Parashewanella spongiae: one gene and its partner. The protein of the gene in region 1 interacts with the protein of each later gene in a pairwise test. Links are inferred from orthologs where the notes say so. Each region holds a gene or a part of one and is shown on either strand. Other genes may lie near its edges.

Region 1 (7,666 bases):
ATACCCTTTCGCTCTTGCTGAGTGAGAGATTAATTACTGTAATTGGTTTATAGTCATCTCAAACAACTTAACGCATTTGCGTCAAAAAGAGACTTAACTAATTTAATTATTTATTATTCAAGAATTTAGATGCTAAGTGAATAGAGGTGGGGATTAAATTTTGTTCATGAAGAAAGAGTGAATGACAGACTTTAAACCTAGGGACTGTTGATCTTTTAGGATTAAATTTTGTGCTATTTGAGCATTTATCTGTTCAAGGCGTGAGCAGTGATGCTTAGCCATCTAAGTGAGCTGGTCACAACACAGAAACAGTGAACGCTCAAAAGCATCTAAGACAGCGTAAATTGGTCATTTCTACTGCGTTATCGCTTGCTTATTTGGAATACCAAACCGCACAAGCTCTGTCTTGTATAAAACGACCAATTTATCGCTGAAAAAATAATCACGAAAGATAAACAGCCCCTTCTATGAGGACATCTTTGTCAAGCCCTTCAGTTTTTAATTTATTTCATTCAGTTTCTCTGGTTAAAAGTGTTGCTCAGGTTTTGTTGTGTCAGCTTAATGGCTAACCACCTTCTATCCGTTCTGACTTTAGTCAGTCACCTTAAATTGCATGCGCATTATCACGCCTAACCTGAATAATGATACTAACTCTTCTAGAAAAACGATTTAGCCTTGCTTATCAAGGGGCTGTACAGTTAGCATCGAACAACGCTTTACTACATTTTACTCTTTACTTGGTTATTTTGATTAAAGTGACATCGTTGCACCTGATGGCACTTCTCCATGCTCTAAATACTTCCACAGTTTGATAAGAAGTTTACGTGCCATAGCAACAATGCCGATGCGTCTCATTCGTTTACTGCCATGAGCGAAACGCTGTTCGAACCATAAACTCAATTCTGATTTGGGTTGATACCGTAACCAAAACCAACTGAGTTCAACCATAATCTTTCGTATTCGTCGATTACCTGACTTGCAAATGCCTTGCTCTCTTTGACTGTCACCACTATCGTAAGGCGTTGGTGTCATTCCTGCACAAGCTCCCACTTGTTTAGCGTTTTTAAATTCTCGCCAATGGAAAAACTCTGTTACTAATACCCAGCTCGATTGCCAGCCTACGCCTTTAAGCTGCATGAGCTGATTAATTTTTTGCGATGCGTCATCACAGTCATCAAGAACACGTTGTTTTTGTAATTTCTCAATTGCTTTAATTTGCTTGTCGACAATTTCATGCCTATCAAGTTCTCGCTCTATTTCCGTCACTAAATCTGTCGGTAAAGGCTTATTGAGAACCGCCGTCTTAAGTTGATTAACTTTCCCTTTTAGTTTAGAGATATTTTCCACGCTGATACCATGCAAACACAGAAGTGACTTAATTCGTGCGCTGTGACTGCCACGCTCTTTTACTAATCGTTCTCGCTCTCGGTTAATTCGACGCTTATCTTCAGCTTCTACATTTGGAACATTGATGATATTTAAAGCTTCTTGCTCTCCAGAGTGATAACGCATCAGTAAACGGAGCAAAGCAATCACATCAACTCTATCGGTTTTGACTTTCTTCTGTTTTCGGCTGACTTCAATACTAGCTGAGTCAATCACATGATTTTCGATGCCGTCTTTAATTAGCGCTCTGTGTATCCAGAATCCGTCTCTACCTGCTTCGTAACAGCTAATGACTTTGCAGTTTTCAACGCAGAATAGCTTTTCTTTTGCTAAGGCTATTTCATGATGTAGGGCTTTCCAGTCTCGGGAATCAATCGTTTTGACTCTCTTTTTTTCACCATTTGAAAAGCCAAGCTTCCAAGTTTTACTGCTAAGTTCAAAAGCAATGTACAAATTAACAAATTTTGCGTTATCTTTTACTTGAAGGACGGTGCTCATAATATTCCCCTTGTGTTGTGGTAACTAAAGGGTAGTTGAGTTACTGTCCTTCATAGTTTCTAGTACCAAGCTGATGATTGTTGGCACTAACAACTGAAAGGGTAATTGTAGACTTTATTCTACTCTAAGACTTCGCTGGAATACGTTCTAACACAGCTAACAACAATTCCCAATATTGGCCAACGGTCTCAATAAGTACTTTTTCGTCAGGTCCATGTGGATATCGAATGGTTGGTCCAATTGAAACCATGTCCATATCTGGATATGGCTTCTTGAATAGTCCACACTCTAGTCCTGCATGGATTACCATTATGTCAGGCTCTTTTTTGTAAATGTCATGATAAGTTTGATTTACCAGTGCCATGACTGATGAACTGTTATCTGGTTTCCAGCCGGGGTAAGCACCACTGAACTCGACATCGGCTCCAGCCAACTGCACTAAGGCTGTTAAAGTCCCCTCTACCTCACTGCGTCCAGAATCAATTAATGAACGGATCAAACATAAAATACTAATATGTTCACTATCAGTGTTGATTACACCCACATTTAAGGATGTTTCAACTACGCCTTCAACATCATCACTCATGCGGCTAACGCCGTTAGGGCATGCATTTAATAATGCTACAAAAGTGTCCTGAGTATCTTCAGCCATGACTTGCTTTGGTAATGCAATCTCATTTAATTCTAGCTTAACACTAGGATCTGCAGCAGCCAGTTCAGCGCAGAGAATCGCATCAAATTGATCCAGCCGTTGCTTCAGTAGTTCTACTTTTTCAGCAGGTAAAGTAAAGACAATATTGGCTTCCCGAGGGATAGCATTTCTTAATGAGCCGCCAGTGAATGAAGTTAACTCTAATGCAAGCTCATCACTGTGGCTAAACAAAAAGCGAGCAAGCAGCTTGTTGGCATTACCGCGTCCCATGTGGATATTTACACCAGAGTGTCCACCTTTCAAACCTGAAATATCAAGTTGATATGCTTTGTGACTGGTTTCAGCGGCTTCCCACACCATAGGTACGCTGATTTCGGCGTCCACGCCGCCAGCACAACCCATATAGATTTCACCTTCTTGCTCTGAGTCAGTGTTGATGAGAATTTCAGCATCTAAAACGCCTGCTTGAAGGCCAAACGCACCTGTCATCCCTGCTTCTTCATCAATTGTTAGCAGTACTTCTAGAGGACCATGCTTGATGTCATTTGCGGCTAATACGGCTAAAGCAGATGACATGCCAATACCGTTATCGGCTCCTAACGTAGTACCATTGGCTGTTACCCAGTCGCCATCAACATAAGCTTCAATGGGATCTTTTACAAAGTCATGGTCTTTGTCGGCATTCTTCTGTGGCACCATATCAAGATGTGCTTGAATACATACCACTTGACGATCTTCCATTCCTGCGGTGGCTGGTTTACGAATGATAAGGTTACCAACTTCATCTTCAGCTACTGGTAATCCCTGTTTCTTTGCCCAGTTTTGAATGTAAAGGCTTAGTGCTTGCTCGTGCTTTGAAGGGTGGGGGATTGAGCAGATAGTTTCGAACCATTGCCATAAAGGTTGTGGGTATAGTTGATTTAGCGCTGTCACGAATGCTCCTTGAAACCAGTTTGGGGATTTTTATTACTCAATATATTACGGCAATTGATTAGTTTCAGCTATGAAAACAAAGCCCTTGCTTTGTTATTCACTCTCTATATACAGCATGGGAAAATAAAAACATGATCAATATCTTATTTTTATTATGCCTTTGTAATTCATTATGTAATTAAAGAACATTAATACTTTAAATTGATATTTATTAGTCTGTTATTGGTTTTTTCTGGGTTTTGTTATGAATTTAATGTGATGGATGTCAATAAGTATGAGTTAATTTATTGTTCTAAAATTACCATAAATACTGAAAATGATATTTTTTGATAAAATACTTGTAATAAAATTACATTTATATATAATGACTCATGTCGATTCGGAACAGATTTCGAATCTTCTCTAGTTCTTCCAGGAAGGAAACCAGACTCCACGGAATTGAGTAACAAGTTGTCTCCAAGGATATGAGAACCTCTAGTTCCAAGGAACCGAGCCAAGCTTTACTAGAGTATTTTTAAACAACTTAGTTAGGAGTAATGATTATGTATACAGGAAACGAAACAACTTACTGGCAAAACATTTGGTTTAATGCTGAAGCTGCACGCAGCGGGTTGTTCACTTTACCTTTTTAAGGGTTAACTGACCCTGACGTTATGTTAAACATAATGTCGAATTAGTTATCATCATTCATCACCCTTTGTTTGCCTTTTTGGCAACATTACAGATTCGAGTAGCGTAGTTGGTAGAAAGCTTACTGATTACGCCAAGTTTGTTCTGCTTTTTGGCGGAATAGCTTCCTCAAAGAGGCCGCTTGCAAGATGTCTTTGCCTACTCAATGAGTAGGCATTTTTTTTGTCTTTTTCTGCTTGTTTAAACTCAATATATAACGCCAGTGAGAAATACTCATCGGTCTCACTTCTCACAAGAAAGGGCTGTGATTATTAAAATTATTGCGCTGGACTCAGTTGTTCATTTTTTTTAGTTGTTTTTTCGCTCATATAGCAAACTTTGTTGTTTGAAAAAATAAACTATGAGTTTAATCACATATTTCTATACCGACGTGATGGCTGACAGTATAATTCCCCCCTATTCGGAATAGTTGTTTTAGCTATACCCGTTGTATTTGAAGATTAACGATTTCCGCGAAATTTAATTTTCATAAAATAAAAGCGCTTATTCGAGCAAAATGAGCCGCTAAAAATATCCTGAAAAAGTTATCTTCATGCATCAGGGAATCAAACACCTTTATGCACTCAGAAAAAGTAATAAAATAATTTATCAAGGAATTGCTGCAATGATTGAAAAGCTTTTTAAGCTTAAACAGCATCACACAACTATTAAAACTGAAATAGTAGCTGGAATAACAACCTTTTTAACGATGGCGTACATCATCTTTTTGAACCCAAATATTCTCGCTGATGCGGGAATGGATCACGGAGCAGTTTTCGTCGCCACTTGTATTGCAGCCGCCATAGGCTGTTTGATCATGGGATTATATGCAAATTACCCAATAGCATTGGCACCAGGAATGGGGTTAAATGCTTTTTTCACCTACACAGTGGTGGGAGAAATGGGCTACACATGGCAAACAGCATTAGCTGCGGTTTTCCTGTCAGGACTGTGCTTCTTATTCTTATCTCTTTTTAAAGTTCGAGAGTGGATTATTAACTCAATTCCGCTTGGACTTCGTTTAGGAATTACAGCGGGTATTGGGTTATTTCTTGCTTTAATAGGCTTAAAAAGTGCTGGAATTATTGTAGCGAGCCCTGCAACTTTAGTTACTTTAGGAGACATTGGCTCTTTTCCAGCCATTATGTCAGCTGTGGGTTTTTTCCTGATCATTGCTCTTGTACAGCGAGGCATGAACTCAGCCGTATTCATTAGTATTTTAACTGTAACTCTAGTAGGACTCGTGTTTGGTGAGGTTCAATATCAAGGCATAGTATCAATGCCACCAAGTATTATGCCTACTTTTATGCAGATGAATTTATCTGCAGTATTTGAAGTCAGTATGCTGTCTGTTGTGTTTGCATTTTTGTTTGTCGATTTATTCGACACGTCAGGGACGTTAATTGCTGTCTCTCAACGTGGTGGACTCCTTGATGATCAAGGGAAACTGCCTAGGCTTAATCGAGCACTAACGGCTGATAGTGTTGCAACGATAGCTGGCTCAGCACTCGGTACTTCTACGACAACGAGTTACATTGAAAGCACCGCGGGTGTCAGTGCTGGTGGTCGAACAGGGTTAACCGCTGTTGTTGTGGGAATATTGTTTTTACTGGCGGTCTTTTTTGCTCCTCTGGCAGGAATGGTACCGGCTTTCGCAACAGCTGGCGCTCTATTTTACGTCGCGATGTTGATGATGTCTGGGTTAACTCATGTTGAATGGGAAGATTTAACGGAAGCCGCACCTGTTGTTGTAGTTTGCGTATTGATGCCATTAAGTTTTTCAATTGCAACAGGTATTGCTTTAGGTTTTATTTCTTACGTACTGATAAAAATCGCATGCGGTCGTGCTAAAGACCTTAACTTAGGCGTAGTGGTAATTGCTGCATTGTTTTTGTTGAAATTTATTTATGCTTAATTGAACCTTGATTAACCGTGAGCTCAATGGCTGAACTGAGCTTACGATTAACCTAAATAATACCAATTACAGTAATTAATCTCTCACTCAGCAAGAGCTAAAGAGTTTCAGTACAAGGCACAAGCTCGAAGTACTATATTCCCTACGGCCGCCATACAAAGCTGACGTTCAACGCACTTAGTGCTTTTGTCAGGATAATTCAAGTGCTTGTAACACAGTAATGGAACCCTTTAGCCTTGCCCTTCGGGAGCTTGTATGTGCTTACTTTGGTTTATACAGAATACTTCTCAAAATTGTCTTGACGTAGCAATGTAATAACGACAGTTTTGTTTGTCGGTAACAACTATGCCTTCATCAATTTCGATTGCACTTTGAGCACATACATAGCTCTGAGTTGAGCACTTACTTACTGTAATTGGTATAAATTGTGCGTTTAACCGATTTGTTTAGGATTAATAACATGAAAAAATCTTCATTGTCCTTTTATCGTCAGCAGTGATGTTTCTCACTATCATAAGGCTATATTTTTCTTAATTAATTATGGTGTGCCGCATGTCCAGTGTTACAGTCAGAGCGTTGAATTCTGTATCATACGAACATGAAGATTATTTGGTTATCAAGAGTGACCAAGAAAAAGTGAGGGAGGCGATTCTATCTTGGTGCCGTTCTCTCGATACGGATTTTGTGATCGAAGCCATTAGAGATATATTCTCAACATTAAATTCGCCAGCGTTACGATTAGAGAAATTTGAAGCTTTAAAACAAATGGTTCCTGAGCATTATAAAAATAGGCTATTGCTCTCAGTCTCTTTTGATCATAAGTGCACCATGACTTTTAATGTTAATGATGAATTCTGTTGTTTGACACTGCCACAAAATGAATATGCTCAAAGCCTCGAACAACTCGTTAAAATTACAGTTCATCGAAAAGAGCTTGAAGAACTTAAATGTTGTTTTGAAACCGATTTACCTCGTTCTACTAGTGCATTTGGCTCAGACAAAAGTCATACTTATCGATTCGATGACGGAATTTCAGAAGAAACAAAAATTGACTTTGCTTTAGCATTTCTTGAGAAGATGGAAGGGATAGGTTTTGCTTATTATTTAGGTTACCAAGGCGTGTTTGGTGACATGCATAAATTGAAACTTGAATTATTTGATCCTTCTCACTCTAAAGAAATAGAGTCACATATTTTTGAATTTATAACTCCTTCATTGCTAAAAGTTATCATTGAATATAAAAGCAAAGTAAATGAAGCATTCTATGAAGAAAACCCTGAATTGACTTGTCAGTATATAGCATCAAAGTGGCGCGCTGTTTTTTTGATTCAAAATGGTATCTTATGTTGTGTTGATGCCGATGCCGATGTTTCAATTACACCAAATGCGTGAATGATTTACACAATAGATATCTGTATGTTCTTGAACTTCAATACCTCGCTTAAATTTAAGTTAATCGATTCAAATACCCTTTTTAGAGATTTTTTAAAAAAAATATTATTGCCCCTTGTATTTGTATGGGTTGTCCCAATATATGTGGGTAAGACGATATGACTTGTATTAACTTGGTGAAATCATCGTAAAAAATAATCGCGGTGAAGGCTTGAAAAGTC
Region 2 (17,862 bases), 2.2 Mb from region 1 along the record:
TAAACTCTCATTGACCTCTCTGTGTGCGTTGTTTGGGTTCAGTGTCTTGTTTTCATCAGTTGGTGTATTTCACTCAGCCTCAAAGCCTTCTAGCCCTTGGCAATTTACTTTGATATGACTGAATTACTCCCGTATACGGCTTCGGTCTCCAGAGTCATTATTCCTAATGCCTCCAGTCGGAAATGCCTCATTCATCTTTTTGTGATTTTCTGTATCTGTGAAAAAAAATCCTGTCCATCACAAACTTAAATTAAGCTTCAACCCTTCGCCAACATCAAGGCTTTTGGCTTTTGGCTTTTGGCTTTTGGCTTTTGGCTTTTGGCTTTTGGCTGTTGAGGCCGCCAATAAACTACGTCATTGGTCAATCCAGTTTTGCCCTCCACACCATTACTGGCTTTCATCGGCTGGATTTTACTCACTACTACGGGCTCATCGGCCACCTCGCACCAACTTCTACCTTGAGTTTCCTCTTGTATAAAAGCTTCTTGCCACTCGGATTATCTTCCCCCTTAGTCTGGGTGATACAGGCTTCTTTCTGCCTTCGGGTTTGCCAGCTTCGCTGGGCAAACAAAAAAGCCTCGTCATTTCTGACGAGGCTTTGTTGTGTTGGCGGAACGGACGAGACTCGAACTCGCGACCCCCGGCGTGACAGGCCGGTATTCTAACCAACTGAACTACCGCTCCAACTCTTTCACTTTATTTGCTTTGCAAATAAAATTAATCTTTTACTTCACTCTGTCACCAGTGAAATTTACTTTATTAAAAGTGATTTGGCGCCTGGAAATGACCTACTCTCACATGGGGAAACCCCACACTACCATCGGCGATACTGCGTTTCACTTCTGAGTTCGGAATGGATTCAGGTGGTGCCACAGCTCTATTGTCTCCAGACAAATTCTGTTTGCTTGTTCTTTTCTTTATTTACCGCTCTTTTAGCCGTAAATTAATAATTTGGTTAGCTGATACTTGTTTTTACAAGAAATTATCTCAAAGTTCTTACTTTATTAAGCGCTTATATATTCACTAAGGTTGTAAAACCCATCTGGGTTGTATGGTTAAGCCTCACGGGTCATTAGTACAAGTTAGCTCAACGCCTCACAACGCTTACACACCTTGCCTATCAACGTCCTAGTCTCGGACGGCCCTTTAGAGAGCTTAAAGCTCTAGAGATGACTCATCTCGAGGCTCGCTTCCCGCTTAGATGCTTTCAGCGGTTATCGATTCCGAACGTAGCTACCGGGCAATGCTATTGGCATAACAACCCGAACACCAGCGGTTCGTCCACTCCGGTCCTCTCGTACTAGGAGCAGCTCCTCTCAATCATCTAACGCCCACGGCAGATAGGGACCGAACTGTCTCACGACGTTCTGAACCCAGCTCGCGTACCACTTTAAATGGCGAACAGCCATACCCTTGGGACCGACTTCAGCCCCAGGATGTGATGAGCCGACATCGAGGTGCCAAACACCGCCGTCGATATGAACTCTTGGGCGGTATCAGCCTGTTATCCCCGGAGTACCTTTTATCCGTTGAGCGATGGCCCTTCCATTCAGAACCACCGGATCACTATGACCTACTTTCGTACCTGCTCGACGTGTCTGTCTCGCAGTTAAGCTGGCTTATGCCATTGCACTAACCGTACGATGTCCGACCGTACTTAGCCAACCTTCGTGCTCCTCCGTTACTCTTTGGGAGGAGACCGCCCCAGTCAAACTACCCACCAGGCACTGTCCTTACTCTCGATGAGAGAGCCAAGTTAGAACATCAACACTACAAGGGTGGTATTTCAAGGTTGACTCCACATCATCTAGCGACAACGCTTCAAAGTCTCCCACCTATCCTACACATGTAGGGTCAATGTTCAGTGCCAAGCTATAGTAAAGGTTCACGGGGTCTTTCCGTCTAGCCGCGGGTATACGGCATCTTCACCGCAATTTCAACTTCACTGAGTCTCGGCTGGAGACAGCGTGGCCATCATTACGCCATTCGTGCAGGTCGGAACTTACCCGACAAGGAATTTCGCTACCTTAGGACCGTTATAGTTACGGCCGCCGTTTACCGGGGCTTCGATCATGAGCTTCGACCTAAGTCTAACCCAATCAATTAACCTTCCGGCACCGGGCAGGCGTCACACCGTATACGTCATCTTGCGATTTTGCACAGTGCTGTGTTTTTGATAAACAGTTGCAGCCACCTGGTATCTGCGACTCCCAACAGCTTAGAGAGCAAGTCTCATCACCGTCAAGAGCGTACCTTCTCCCGAAGTTACGGTACCATTTTGCCTAGTTCCTTCAGCCGAGTTCTCTCAAGCGCCTTGGTATTCTCTACCCAACCACCTGTGTCGGTTTGGGGTACGATTCCTACTTACCTGAAGCTTAGAAGATTTTCCTGGAAGCAGGGCATCAACGACTTCATCACCTTAGTGACTCGTCATCAGCTCTCAGCCTAATGTAAACCCGGATTTGCCTAAGTCTACAGCCTACAGCCTTAAACGCGGACTACCAACGCCGCGCTCGCCTAGCCTTCTCCGTCTCTCCATCGCAGTAAGCAGAAGTACCGGAATATTAACCGGTTTCCCATCGACTACGCCTTTCGGCCTCGCCTTAGGGGTCGACTCACCCTGCCCTGATTAACATTGGACAGGAACCCTTGGTCTTTCGGCGAGGGAGTTTTTCACTCCCTTTATCGTTACTCATGTCAGCATTCGCACTTCTGATACGTCCAGCGTGGGTTACCCCTTCGCCTTCTACCGCTTACAGAACGCTCCTCTACCGCGTTTGTGCATCCCACATACGACTTATTCTCCACAACCGCCTCAACGTGTTGCGTGCTTAAACTGACATTTAAAAAACAAATGTCAGTTAGCTGAAATCGCATCTGGTGATGCACAAACACCCATAGCTTCGGTGTATTGCTTAGCCCCGTTAAATCTTCCGCGCAGGCCGACTCGACTAGTGAGCTATTACGCTTTCTTTAAAAGATGGCTGCTTCTAAGCCAACTTCCTAGCTGTCTAAGCCTTCCCACATCGTTTCCCACTTAGCAATAACTTTGGGACCTTAGCTGATGGTCTGGGTTGTTTCCCTTTCCACGACGGACGTTAGCACCCGCCGTGTGTCTCCCGAGTAGTACTCATTGGTATTCGGAGTTTGCAAAGGGTTGGTAAGTCGGGATGACCCCCTAGCCTTAACAGTGCTCTACCCCCAATGGTATTCGCTCGAGGCGCTACCTAAATAGCTTTCGAGGAGAACCAGATATCTCCCGGTTTGATTGGCCTTTCACCCCCAGCCACAAGTCATCCGCTCATTTTTCAACATAAGTCGGTTCGGTCCTCCAGTTGATGTTACTCAACCTTCAACCTGCCCATGGCTAGATCACCGGGTTTCGGGTCTACACCTTGCAACTCAACGCCCAGTTAAGACTCGGTTTCCCTACGGCTCCGCTATTCGCTTAACCTCGCTACAAAATGTAAGTCGCTGACCCATTATACAAAAGGTACGCAGTCACGGCTTCTTACCCATAAAGAGTTGGGCCGCTCCCACTGCTTGTACGTATACGGTTTCAGGTTCTATTTCACTCCCCTCACAGGGGTTCTTTTCGCCTTTCCCTCACGGTACTGGTTCACTATCGGTCAGTCAGGAGTATTTAGCCTTGGAGGATGGTCCCCCCATGTTCAGACAACATGTCACGTGTGCCGTCCTACTCGTTTTCATCTTCGGTTAGTTTTCGTGTACGGGGCTATCACCCTGTGCCGCTACGCTTTCCAACGTATTCCACTAACACCCCAAAGACTTAAGGGCTAATCCCCGTTCGCTCGCCGCTACTAGGGGAATCTCGGTTGATTTCTTTTCCTATGGGTACTTAGATGTTTCAGTTCCCCACGTTCGCCTCACACAGCTATGTATTCACTGTATGATAATCACTTATGTGATTGGGTTGCCCCATTCGGAAATCTCAGTCTGTAACGCCTTTTATCGACTTAACTGAGCTTATCGCAGATTAACACGTCCTTCATCGCCTCTGACTGCCAAGGCATCCACCGTATACGCTTAGTCGCTTAACCATACAACCCAGATGAGTTTCACTTCTTGCTAAAAAACAAGTCGTTAACATCATTGAGCTGCATTGCAACTAGCTGGTTTTTACTGATAATCATTGCATCAACGGGTAAGTTGATGCTGATATCGCCTTAGTTTTGAATATTCAAGACACTTAATAAAGTGTTTGAGAACTCTTGATGCTTTACCATTTAATGTAATGCATCGTTTTTGAGATTTTTCGTATGATTTACTATTCAAATGAACAATAAATCCTACTATCAGCTTTCCAAATTGTTAAAGAACGGGCTTAAAAAAGCCAAAGATAAATTATGTTTTATCTTTGGCCTCTCTAACTGTGCATGCCTCTCATAATTAACATTATAAGATGTAATGGTGGAGCTATGCGGGATCGAACCGCAGACCTCCTGCGTGCAAGGCAGGCGCTCTCCCAGCTGAGCTATAGCCCCATTACATGCAATGAATAAAAATCAAAAAACCAATCAAGTTGGCAAAGCCAAATCGAGTTAATTCAAGGCAGATTTTGACGACGTTTAGTTTTATAAACGAGGAGAAATCTAACGCAGAAATAACGAAGATTTGGTGGGTCAGAGTGGACTTGAACCACCGACCTCACCCTTATCAGGGGTGCGCTCTAACCAGCTGAGCTACAGACCCATTTCTTTTTGGCCTTTTGCGTGTTACTCAGCGTTACTCTCATCGATTCTAAGTCATGAACTTATGTTCACTCCTTGTGAGTCTCTTCAAGTGCCTTGATTAACGCACAAAATCCTCAAAAATGTCTATTTTGAGCTTTTATTCTTTCTTTATATCAAGCATATCTGTGTGAACACTCTACAAAAACAACAAAATCGTGTCGATAAGGAGGTGATCCAGCCCCAGGTTCCCCTAGGGCTACCTTGTTACGACTTCACCCCAGTCATGAACCACAAAGTGGTGAGCGTTCTCCCGAAGGTTAAACTACCCACTTCTTTTGCAGCCCACTCCCATGGTGTGACGGGCGGTGTGTACAAGGCCCGGGAACGTATTCACCGTAGCATTCTGATCTACGATTACTAGCGATTCCGACTTCATGGAGTCGAGTTGCAGACTCCAATCCGGACTACGAACAACTTTATGAGATTAGCTCCACCTCGCGGCTTCGCAACCCTTTGTATTGCCCATTGTAGCACGTGTGTAGCCCTACTCGTAAGGGCCATGATGACTTGACGTCGTCCCCACCTTCCTCCGGTTTATCACCGGCAGTCTCCCTAAAGTTCCCACCCGAAGTGCTGGCAAATAAGGATAAGGGTTGCGCTCGTTGCGGGACTTAACCCAACATTTCACAACACGAGCTGACGACAGCCATGCAGCACCTGTCTCAGAGTTCCCGAAGGCACCAATCCATCTCTGGAAAGTTCTCTGGATGTCAAGAGTAGGTAAGGTTCTTCGCGTTGCATCGAATTAAACCACATGCTCCACCGCTTGTGCGGGCCCCCGTCAATTCATTTGAGTTTTAACCTTGCGGCCGTACTCCCCAGGCGGTCTACTTAATGCGTTAGCTTGAGAACCCAGTCTTCAAGAGACCAAATTCCGAGTAGACATCGTTTACGGCGTGGACTACCAGGGTATCTAATCCTGTTTGCTCCCCACGCTTTCGTGCATGAGCGTCAGTCTTTGTCCAGGGGGCCGCCTTCGCCACCGGTATTCCTTCAGATCTCTACGCATTTCACCGCTACACCTGAAATTCTACCCCCCTCTACAAGACTCTAGTCTGCCAGTTTCAAATGCTATTCCCAGGTTGAGCCCGGGGCTTTCACATCTGACTTAACAGACCGCCTGCGCACGCTTTACGCCCAGTAATTCCGATTAACGCTCGGACCCTCCGTATTACCGCGGCTGCTGGCACGGAGTTAGCCGGTCCTTCTTCTGTGGGTAACGTCACGGCTGCTGGTTATTAACCAACAACTTTTCCTCCCCACTGAAAGTGCTTTACAACCCGAAGGCCTTCTTCACACACGCGGCATGGCTGCATCAGGCTTTCGCCCATTGTGCAATATTCCCCACTGCTGCCTCCCGTAGGAGTCTGGGCCGTGTCTCAGTCCCAGTGTGGCTGATCATCCTCTCAGAACAGCTAGGGATCGTCGCCTAGGTGAGCTCTTACCTCACCTACTAGCTAATCCCACCTGGGCTTATCCAATTGCGCAAGGCCCTAAGGTCCCCTGCTTTTCCCCGTAGGGTTTATGCGGTATTAGCAGTCGTTTCCAACTGTTATCCCCCACAACTGGGCAAATTCCCAGGCATTACTCACCCGTCCGCCGCTCGTCAGCAGAGTAGCAAGCTACTCTCTGTTACCGCTCGACTTGCATGTGTTAGGCCTGCCGCCAGCGTTCAATCTGAGCCATGATCAAACTCTTCAATTAAAGTTTTTGCTCGAAGCTAATGAAAGCTTCTGCTCAATGAATTCTGTCGATTTGACTTACTTCTCTTTATGAAAAGGAAAGTAAACCAAATTTGCATGTTCAAAATGCTTATTTACTTAACGTAAGTAATCACTTTGAAAGTTTGCGTGAACACAATTAATTGAGAAAATTTTTGACTGCTTAATCTATTCACCGAAGTGATAAACCAATACAGTTTCGATTTTGTCAATCTCTGTGAGTGCTCACACAGATTTGCTTGATATATTGTTAAAGAGCATTGATTAACTTGTTGAAGTTAATCATAAACACGTCATCTGCCGTGTCAGTGGTTGCGCATTATAGAGATCTGAACGAACTCTGCAAGTGCTTTTTTAATAAAAATAACACCAAATCATTCAGCCGTACACTTTTCACCCTTAACGCTCAACAAACCAACAAAATATTGCGTTTATTGCATACTTTGAAGATATTTTGGCAAGCTTGCGATACTGTCAATGACTGTTGACGCTACATCACTCACCGCAATTTTTTTACCAGAACGAACTAACACTCGAGTTGGAACACCTGCATTATGTGCTGCTAACATATCATCATGCTTATCACCTACCATCACTGATTGAGATAAATCGATTTTCAAAAAACTAGCTGCGCTTGTAATCATACCGGGTTTCGGTTTTCGACAATCACATTCTTGCCTATACTCATTTATACCTTTCTCGGGGTGATGCGGGCAAAAATATATCCCATCTAACTCGATACCTTTATCTACAAAATTCCAATCCATCCATTCTGTTAAAGAGTGGAACTCATCTTCTGAATACATACCACGAGCGATACCCGACTGATTCGTGACTACAACTAGCATGTATCCCATGGCTTTAAGCTCTTTACACGCCTGAAATACACCTTCTATGAATACAAAGTCATCGACTTTATGGACATAGTCGAAGTCTTTATTAATAACACCGTCACGATCTAAAAAAATGGCTTTATTCAAGCGCTGCTCCAACATTTTTATGAATTATTGTACATTGTCATTATTTCATTCATTTATTCAAAAATCACCAATAATGCCAGAGTTGTTATAAAAACCATCAACAGGTATTGTAATGAATATTATATACAAGTTACTTAATTAGGAAATTTTTAGGGGCCAAGGAATGGAAAATGTTTTTCAAAAGCGTCGCACTGAACTTTTAGATAAATTACCAGAGTTTAGCCTTGTCATTTTAGTAGGGTATCAACAAAAAGTTCGCAGTAAGAACATAAAGTATTCCTTTAGGCAGGATAATGACTTCTATTATCTTACTGGCTTTGATGAACCCGATGCGATTGCATTAATTTCAAGAGATGAGTCAAATGATAACTTCACGCTTTTTTGTAGACCCAAAAATCCCCATCAAGAAACAAATTTTGGAGAGCGTGCAGGTATAGAAGGAGCAGTTAAAATTCATGGCGCAACAAATGCCCTACCCATAGATAGTTTTCCATCTGAGTTTGAAAAATATCTTGAAGGCATTAAGCGCATATACCTGAGTGATGAACTTAATATCATTAGCTCTTCATTGATTCCGATTGTTAACCGGCAACGCCAAACCTGTGGATTTGATGTTATTAAACAATACCGTAGTATTGAATCGTTAGCCCCGATTATACACGCTACCCGCCTTATCAAGTCAGAACTAGAAATAAACACAGTAAAAGCTGCTGTTGCCGCTTCGATTGACGGACATAAAGAAGTGATGAAACGTTGCGCACCGAATGTCAATGAAGCCGAACTTTCAGCACAATTCTATCAATCGATTGGAGCACATGGTTGTAAAGAGGTAGCTTATCCAAATATTGTTGCTAGCGGCAATAATGCTATGTGTTTACATTATGAAGCTAACAATTCTGTTTTGAAAAATGGCCAAATGCTTCTCATAGATGCTGGTGCTGAATACAAAAAATATGCTTCTGATATTACTCGAAGCTACCCTATCAATGGACGTTTTAGTGCTGAACAAAAACAAATTTACAGCATAGTACTTTCAGCTTTAGATTCTGCTATATCGAAAGTCGAGCCCAACACCTCATGGAATATTCTTTACGAAACATGCATGGAAGTTATGGCCAGAGGCTTAATAGAACTAGGGTTATTAACCGGCACTTTCGAAGAAGTCATGGCCTCCCATGCATATAAGCGATTTACTGTACATAAAACCGGCCATTGGCTTGGAATGGATGTTCATGATGTAGGACCATACCATGATGAGCAAGACAACTGGATAAAACTTCGACCAAATATGGTGTTCACTATTGAACCCGGAATCTACATACCTGAGTCTGCGGATGATATACCTGAAGCTTATAGGGGGATTGGTATTAGAATAGAAGACGATATTTTAGTGACAACAACTGGACACGAAAATTTATCTGCCGCCATACCAAGAACTATTGAAGATATCGAGAATATTATGCAAAGCGAATAATGAATTGATTTAAAATGCCGCCATCAATGAATAGAGGCGGCTAAAAATTCACATATATAAAGAAGACAAACAAAAAACACCTGCCAATAACAAACCTAACAACTCTATCTTTCCAAAAACAGTCGATTTATAGCCACTAACAAAAATGGAGTATGCTCTCCACACAAAAAACAAAAAGTAGTTTAAAGCGATAAAGGATAACAAACCATATAAGTGAGTTTTCGCAATAACGTCAAAACACGTCAAAAACAGCACGGCTCCTGAAACAATATGAAATAATGTTATGTAGTGATAGTAAATTTTTTCACTTTTTACATCTAATGCTTGAACCAAAGACTCTTGTCGAGGGAATTTAGATCTAAAGCCTAACAAATGGCAAACAAACACTGTTAAAACGGCTAAAAAACCTGCAATGAAAAACATATTAATTGTACCTTGCTCAGCTAAGCTAAAAACCTAGTGTAGTAGACAGGTAAAACTTATTTCTTATTTCAAACATTAAATATAAATTTTAAATCAACCCTACATTTCGACCATTTGCCAATATTTCAGCCTTTCATCAGGGGCAGCTAAAATTTGCTGGCATTTAGTGCGGTATTGATTCATTAACTCCCGCAACCCACTACTAGCTTTCATTTCTGCAATTTGCTGATTCTCTATTTCAGCAAATTTACTTGTGGCTGATTTATCATATTTAAGAGCAAGTTCCAGACTTTTTTGATGAGATAGCTTGAGTTTATCTGCAATCCCCTTCATTTGCGGAGCATTCATTGCAATAAGGGCGTCGCTACTGATTTTATAATATGAAGCACATTGGATCACTTCATTCAAAAATTTATTTTCGGCCGTATCAGCATAGGTTGGTAATGGTAGAACGAGTACAAAGCAGATAAATACTAGTTGAGTAATTCTATTCATACTTAATTCAAACTTAATTAATGGCTAATATAGGCAGACTAACACACCTCATAGCCATAAGATAAAAACTCTTCATCTTGAATGAACCCTAAACGTTCATACAATAATTGAGCTTGTTTATTTTCTTTATGAGTTTGTAATCCTATATGAACAATACCTTCCATTATTGCATAGCTATTACATCGTGAAATAAGAGTTTTTCCTACCCCTACACACCGAGCAAATTTTGAGACATATAAATCATTTAAAATAAGTGTTGGTCTTGCGCTTATTGAAGAGAAGCTCGGATATAATTGAGCAAAACCCAATCCCACATTCAAGCTATCTTTTGCTAAAAAAATGACTGAGCTTTGCTCTAGTATTCGACTTTTAATGAAATGTGTAGCAAGTTCAATATCCGATGATTGGCTGTAAAATTGTCTGTATTCATCGAATAACCTTGCAACTTCTGCTAAATCATCTATTGTGGCCTTTACTATTTTGCAATCCATTCAAGCTCCACTTTATGGCATATTGAGATTAAATAGCTCTATCCTACATCACTAATAATGACACTATTATTACACGAGATTAGCACAGAAATACCTATTATACTTTTGTCTTATTTTGTAACCTTTCAAGTTCACATAAAAACGCATCATTCAAAGCGGTAACATGCCAAGCATTATTGTAATTGCAATCATTAACCCTAAAAACATCAGTTGAACGCTGAGTATATGAGTAACTGTTTGAGTCAATAAGATGACTTTATCATCATGGCTTTCACCCAATGAGTGAAGTGCTCTACGCTCACAAGCTTGCTAAAATGACTGCTATCTGCGTTGTAACTTTTGCAAGTAGAATAACTACTTGCTGCAAGCTACGCCTTACTATCAGCCATTTTTTCTATGCTTGAGAACGCAGTCAACTGATGTATCTAGGTTAATACAAGCATGACACGACTCACAGCTGAAGCCTTAACATCATCTATCGATTTTTAAAATAAACTACCCAGCAGCAAGCGGCGATGAGTGCGACGTGAAGTCGTATGAAGCGTTGTTCACCGCTTTGAGTGAACCTTCTGTATCACCAGATGAACCTAGGGGGTGTTCAGCCTAATTGATGTTAGTTTTTTAACTTATTGATTTTCTGTAAGCGAACAAATAAAAATACCTGTAAATGGCTTTCACTTTTAAAACCACTTAGTCGCCATTTCGGTAAAAACATCTAGTTTTAACCTTATTTTTAAGGTTAAAATAACAAAATCTGGCATTTTTTTGAATTTGAAATTTTAGCTAACATCATTTAGAAAGAACTAAATGGACATATTACCTTTACATGTTCCTAACTTTTTAAAACAACGGAACTTTCTCCTTATATCTTCACATTATTTAGGCTGAGTCCCCAACCTAGGACTCTGAATAAAGTAGCGAGTCTGACAATGTAACGAAGTCGATTCGACGGGAAAATAATCGTGAGAGGACGTTCCTCCTGATAACCACATGAATCGGGTAAGTGCTAGGTAGTCAGTATGATGAATGTAAGTGAACCTATGTAAGGTGCGTCATGCTTGAAACAGCGGAAGTGGTTATTACGCTGTAGCCAAAAGGCACCGAGAGCAGGTAAAGAAATTTCCTCGTGTTCTTTCGTGATCGACACGCTCTCCGCACTATAGTAGGCATCTAACGTGACATACGGAACACGGTAAGCCTGTATCACTCCCTTTGGGAAAGCTGTCTGCGAAGAAAGCTGATGGTGGTGCAGGTAAAGGAGGCTGGAGAAAGCAAACGCTGCATTGTAATGATGCAGATACAGATGAATATCTGGCACGAAAGTGAGCCCACTTCCAGCTGGTCTTCCGTTGCAAGAGAGTTTGAAGAACTTTATTTATGGAGAAACGCAAATGATTATTTCACCTGAAATAAGTGCCTCTCCCTGCGGCATACAATGGCAATCCATTAACTGGAAGGCGGTTGAAAAGCACGTATTAAAGCTTCTGATACGTATTGCAAAGGCAATTCGAGAAGGCAGAAAGAGCAAAGCTAAGGCTTTGCAATGGCTGCTAACTCACTCGAAATCAGCCAAACTACTGGCTGTAAAACGAGTTTCACAAAACAAAGGCAGTAAAACGCCGGGAATAGACGGCATAATATGGAATACTGATGCTCGCCGTATGACTGCGGTTCATCAACTGAGCAGGAAAGGCTATAAAACCAAACCGCTCAGGCGTATCTACATCCCCAAGAAAAACGGCAAGCTTAGACCATTAGGCATTCCTTGCATGATAGACAGAGCGCACCAAGCGCTTCATCTTCTAGCATTAGAGCCTATAGCAGAAACGCTCGCCGACCCAAACAGCTATGGGTTTCATCCTAACCGTTGTGCATCAGACGCAACCACACAATGCTTCAATTGCTTGTGTAAAAGAGGCTCGGCGCATTGGGTTCTTGAGGGAGACATTCAAGCTTGCTTTGATAAGATTGGCCATCAATGGCTTTCTTATTTGGAATAACCAAACCTCACAAACCCTGCCTTGCATAAAATAACCAATTTATCGCAGCAAAAACAATCACGAAAGATCAACAGACCCTAGTATTTTGACAATTCTTTAGGCAATTCAGAGGATGTGATTAGGGTATGTTGATCTTTCAGGATTGAATTTTGTGCTATTTGTGAGTCTATCTGTTTAAGGCATGAGCAATTGTAATGGATAAAAAAGTTTAATATCGAACGAACCCATTCCTCAATATTACCAATTTCCGCTCAATTTCATTATTTTTTTGATTCCGAGGCACAACTATGAGCTACGAAACGGCTCCCTGTGTGGTCGATAATCTTCTGTTATACATTTATAGAATGCCTTAAAGCTGAATATTTTTGTATTTATCTTTTTAGTGCGTTATTTCTTAGCCTGTTAATTCATTCACTTATTGAGTAATGTGATGGCGACAGTGCGCACTCCTGCTGAGCAACAATCAATATATAGATTCATGCTTAAAAGTCTCCAAGAATACCCAAGCGAAGCCGTATTATATCTGAACTTTGAGGTTTCAAAGTTTGATAGTGATGAAGAGTTACAACAGTGTTATCAACTATTAAGCAAAACTGATAGACAAAATCTGTATGATTTTTTCAACAATAAACCATCATCGACTCGCTTTAACTCTCGCACACGAGAGACTCAGTATTGTAAGAAGCCAAGTAATGTTTGCCGACGTTTTACAACTGAGCCCCGTCCCATTACTCCAAAATCGAGCACTCAGTATCCCAAGCAATTACAGCAACAACCTTCCTCCCCAGATCCCTTTTTTACTCAGACCAGTTCACTTATTCACTCTTGGAAACTTAAACAAAAAAGCAAAAATCAACTCGGTATTGAGTTAAATGTATTAATTGGTGGTTGCACTAAACTTTCGCAGCTTATTGAAATCATTCAGACCCTAAAAAACGACAAACAGGTCATGGAAACATCATGGGACATAAGACTAATCCATAAAATGTTACACAAAGCAGCCGAGTTTTCTGACAGTCATTCATCTAAATTCAACGGTATTTTTAGTGACATAACTCTATTTAAATCGTCCTATGAAGCGAAAACATGCATACTATTACTGATATTAATTAAGTTAAATTTAAATTTTTCAGATGGCAAAAGATTGGTACTAAGCAATGCAGCTGAAACCAGCTTAATGCAGCAGTGGGGCATCAAGCCTAATGTTGCTATTTACAATGCCTTTATCACGGTATGCGCTAAAACTTGCCAATTTGATAGTGCTTGGCAACTGGTGTGTGGTAATAAGCCCGTGATGGCACCTCATTTGCCATTAAAAGCCAATCAAATCACCTGCCTGAATTTGCTGACGGTCTGCGCTGAAGCGGGGCGTTATGCAAAAGCCAAATCATTGGTGTTGGGCGATACAGATACAGTCAGCTTAATACGACAATGGGGCATCATGCCTAACGTTGCCGTTTACAGCGCCTTTATCACGGTATGCGCTAAAACTGGCCAGTTTGATAGTGCTTGGCATCTGGTGTGTGGTGATAAGCCCGTGATGGCACCTCATTTGCCATTAAAAGCCAATCAAATCACCTGCACGAATTTGCTGACAGCCTGCGCTGAAATGGAGCGTTTTACAGAAGCCAAATCATTGGTGTTGGGCGATGGCGATACAGCTAGCTTAATGCAACTGTGGGGCATCAAGCCTAACGTTGCCATTTACAGCGCCTTTATCACGGTATGCGCTAAAACAGGCCAGTTTGATAGTGCTTGGCAACTGGTGTGTGGTGATAAGCCCGTGATGGCACCTTATTTACCATTAAGAGCCAATCAAATCACCTGCATGAATTTGCTGGCTGCCTGCGCTGAAATGGAGCGTTATGCAGAAGCCAAATCATTGGTATTGGGTGATACAACTACAGTTACAGCCAGCTTAATACGACAATGGGGCATCAAGCCTAACGTTGCCATTTACAATGCTTTTATCACGGTATGCGCTAAAACTGACCAGTTTGATAGTGCTTGGCGACTGGTGTGTGGTGTCAAACCCGTGATTGCAACTCATCTACCACTAAAGGCAGATTCAATCACCTGCATGAATTTGTTAATTGCTTGCGCTGAAGCGGGGCGTTATGCAGAAGCCAAATCATTGGTGTTGGGCGATGGCGATACAGACAGCTTAATGCAACAATGGGGCATTAAGCCTGATGTTGCCATTTACAATGCCTTTATCACGGTATGCGCTAGAACTGGCCATTTTGATAGTGCTTGGCAACTGGTGCGTGGTGACAAGCCTGTGATAGCACCTCATCTACCACTAAAGGTAGATTCAATCACCTGCATGAATTTGCTGGCTGCCTGCGCTGAAACGGGGCGTTATGCAGAAGCCAAATCATTGGTGTTGGGCGATGGCGATACAGATACAGATACAACCAGCTTAATGCAACAATGGGGCATCAAGCCTGATGTTGCCATTTACAATGCTTTTATCACGGTATGCGCTAAAACGGGCCAGTTTGATAGTGCTTGGCAACTAGTGTGTGGTGATAAGCCCGTGATGGCACCTCATTTGTCATTAAAGGCCAGTCTAATCACCTGCATAAATTTGCTGACGGCCTGCGCTGAAATGGTGCGTTTTACAGAGGCAAAATCATTGGTTTTGGGCGATGGCGATACAGCTATAACCAGCTTAATACAACAATGGGGCATCAAGCCTGATGTTGCCATTTACAATGCCTTTATTAAAGTATGTATTAAGGCTAAGGAATTTGACACGGGAATGTGGTATTTAGAAAAAATAATGAACAAATGTGACATGAGTACTTTTTTACAAGTGCATGCTCATCTTGCGCCGCTTGAAAAAGATAATTTCGCAAGCATGATTGATAAAGGGATAGCACAAGGAATATATAAAAAAAATGTTGGCTTAATGAATCATTGTATCGATTTGCATATGGATAAAATCTTCGAAGACCATTCAGGTAATGATACACATATTCAAGGTGTTCCATTAGCTTTCGCAAAACTATTATTTTGTTACCACAAACAAAACAATGAACCCAAGATAACATCGATCATAACTGGATACCATGGCAATAATACTTTAAAAAATGGAATGATAAGTTTTCTCAAAGATGAATTTGGACTTGAGTTTATCGAGGATAAATTCAACTCAGGAATGATAGTATTAAGCGAGTCTATCCATTAATTTGATACTAGGGTCTGCTGATCTTTCAGGATTAAATTTTGTGCTATTTGAGCATTTATCTGTTCAACCTTGAAACATCAGTTGACTGCGTTCTCAAGCGTAGAAAAAATGGCTGATATTAAGACGTAGCTTGCAGCAAGTAGTTATTCTACTTGCAAAAGTTACAACGCAGATAGCAGTCATTTTAGCAAGCTTGTGAGCGTAGAGCGCTTCACTCATTGGGTGAAAGCAATGATGATAAAGTCATCATATTGCTCAAATAGTTACGCGTATACTCAGCGTTCAACTGATGTTTTTAGGTTCAAGGCGTGAGCAGTGATGCTTAGCCATCCCATCTAAGTGAGCTGGTCACAACACAAAACAGTGAATACTCAAAGCATCGAAGACAGCGTAAATTGGTCATTTCTGCTGCGTTATCGTTTTCTTATTTGGAATAACCAAACCTCACAAACTCTGCCTTGCATAAAATAACCAATTTATCGCTGCAAAAACAATCACGAAAGATCAACAGACCCTAGCGAGCACACTTTTTAGTATGATCGCATAATTGTTCTTTACCGACCAAGCATTAACTGTATCTGACATTTCGTACACGGAATAGTTATGTTGCTAAAGCTGAATAAAAATCACCTTTATCTATGTTTTACTTAAAATTAACCGGTATGAACATTTTCACAACACAAAAATCAGTAACCATTCATCCCACGTTCCGCACCTGTATTCGATTGACAAATAATTAAATTTAAATGGATAAAACAAATGGAACTTCATTCTATAAAAAATACAAATTTCAACTATTTGAAAATAAATAGGAATTTTAATAAATCGTAAGTTATTGATATTTGAAGTTGGTTATTAACCTGTTGAAATTTTAATGTTTTTATTTGATTTAAAAGGTGCGGAATGTGGGATTCATTAATTTTGGGTTTTTAATAGGTGTGCTCAATGTCAGCTGTATGGATTGCTTGAACTTCATTCATTTTATCCAGAGTTCTTCGCAATGTTTTACCATCAAGGGGAATGATGTGTTCATCGATTGTACAAAGGCGCTTTACACATTCGGTAAATGCAGTTAACAGGCAAAGGCTATTATAAACCACGATCAATTCTGGTTGGCAAACAATCAAATTTAACTGCTTATTTTGACCCGTTTTCCCTAATTGTTAGCCCTCTTTTACTGACGTTTCATCATTTTTTCGAGCAGCCGTACTTAAAGCATGAATATCAGCTACGCTAAAACCATATTTAGCTTGTTCGTAATTGAAGCCATATTGTAGATGTTTTCCAGAAAGTGAATCATGATATTGCATGGTTCGTAAACGTTTTACTTTCGATTCATGTTTTTCACCTAACCCCTGAATCAACTCAGAAGCTTCTGTTGGTATTGTGGTTTTCATCAATATGTCAACTAATAAACTTGAACCATGCCGTAAATTAGCACTAGGCAAGTATCTTTTAAACATTGACCTTGGCTCTCTTAAATTAGCTTTAATTGGTTTGTTTTCAGCACCACAATTTGCTTTATAAAAATTGTGCCATGATGCCTCAGGAGACGTAAATTCTAAATCGACCCTGTAATCAGCTAATTTTGTTGAAAGAGTATGTATAGTTTCATCACCACTTAAAGTTAAACTGTTATCGTTAACAGGCAATAGTGGTTGATATTCGTTTTGACTTTTAATCATTGTTAGCCCTATTTAAATTACATCTCATTATTTTTTCGAGCAGCCGTACTTAAAGCGTGAATATCAGCTACGCTAAAACCATTTCTAGCTTCTAATTCATTAAAGTCATATTGTAAATGTTTTCCAGAAAGTGAATCTTGATATTTCATGGTTCTAAAACGTTTTACTTTCAAATTATGTTTATCACCTAACCCCTCAATCAACTCAGAAGCTTGTTTTGGTGTTGTGGTTTTCATCAATATGTCAACTAATAAACTTGAACCACTTCGTAAGTTAGGGCTAAGCAAGTGTCTTTTAAAGCTTGACCTTGGCTCTCTTAAATTAGCTTTAATTGGATTGTTCCCTTCACCATTATTCGCTTTAAAAAAATTGCGCCATGAGGCCGAAGGGCACGTAAATTCTAAATTGACGCTGTAATCGGCTAATTTTGTTGAAAGAGTATGTATAGTTTCATCATCACTTAAAGTTAAACTATTATCGTTAACAGGTAATATAGCTGGTAGTGGTTGATATTCGTTTATAATTTTAATCATGGTTAGCCCCCATTATGTTTATGTAATTGTTGGTAAATAGTCTAATTTTCTTTCTAATTCGTAGTTCTGCGATTCAAGAGCTTGATAAGCATCACGCTTATTCTATTCTGGTA

Evidence for each region.
Region 2: the proteins of E2I05_RS17560 (region 1) and E2I05_RS08355 interact in binary tests that used the Escherichia coli proteins (3 or more experiments, as listed by UniProt). The link is inferred for Parashewanella spongiae from one-to-one orthologs.

The regions. Positions count from the first base shown.
Region 1 is NZ_CP037952.1:4,406,497-4,414,162, reverse strand. What follows is about bases 1,240-4,089. They hold E2I05_RS17560 (aminoacyl-histidine dipeptidase), read right to left. Parts: upstream 3,470-4,089; coding sequence 2,009-3,469; downstream 1,240-2,008. Other genes in these bases: E2I05_RS17565 (IS110 family RNA-guided transposase), read right to left, coding at 1,240-1,884. Outside these bases: more of E2I05_RS17565, read right to left, coding at 751-1,239; E2I05_RS17555 (NCS2 family permease), read left to right, coding at 4,764-6,053; E2I05_RS17550 (hypothetical protein), read left to right, coding at 6,738-7,445. UniProt on the Escherichia coli protein: Dipeptidase with broad substrate specificity. Requires dipeptide substrates with an unblocked N-terminus and the amino group in the alpha or beta position.
Region 2 is NZ_CP037952.1:2,187,539-2,205,400, reverse strand. Bases 6,819-9,773 are described here. They hold E2I05_RS08355 (aminopeptidase P N-terminal domain-containing protein), read left to right. Parts: upstream 6,819-7,618; coding sequence 7,619-8,929; downstream 8,930-9,773. Other genes in these bases: E2I05_RS08345 (hypothetical protein), read right to left, coding at 9,452-9,773; E2I05_RS08350 (hypothetical protein), read right to left, coding at 8,978-9,352; gmhB (D-glycero-beta-D-manno-heptose 1,7-bisphosphate 7-phosphatase), read right to left, coding at 6,907-7,470. In the rest of the region: E2I05_RS08395 (hypothetical protein), read right to left, coding at 258-440; more of E2I05_RS08345, read right to left, coding at 9,774-9,847; E2I05_RS08340 (GNAT family N-acetyltransferase), read right to left, coding at 9,886-10,338; E2I05_RS08325 (pentatricopeptide repeat-containing protein), read left to right, coding at 12,769-15,531; E2I05_RS08320 (hypothetical protein), read right to left, coding at 16,695-17,216; E2I05_RS08315 (hypothetical protein), read right to left, coding at 17,234-17,749.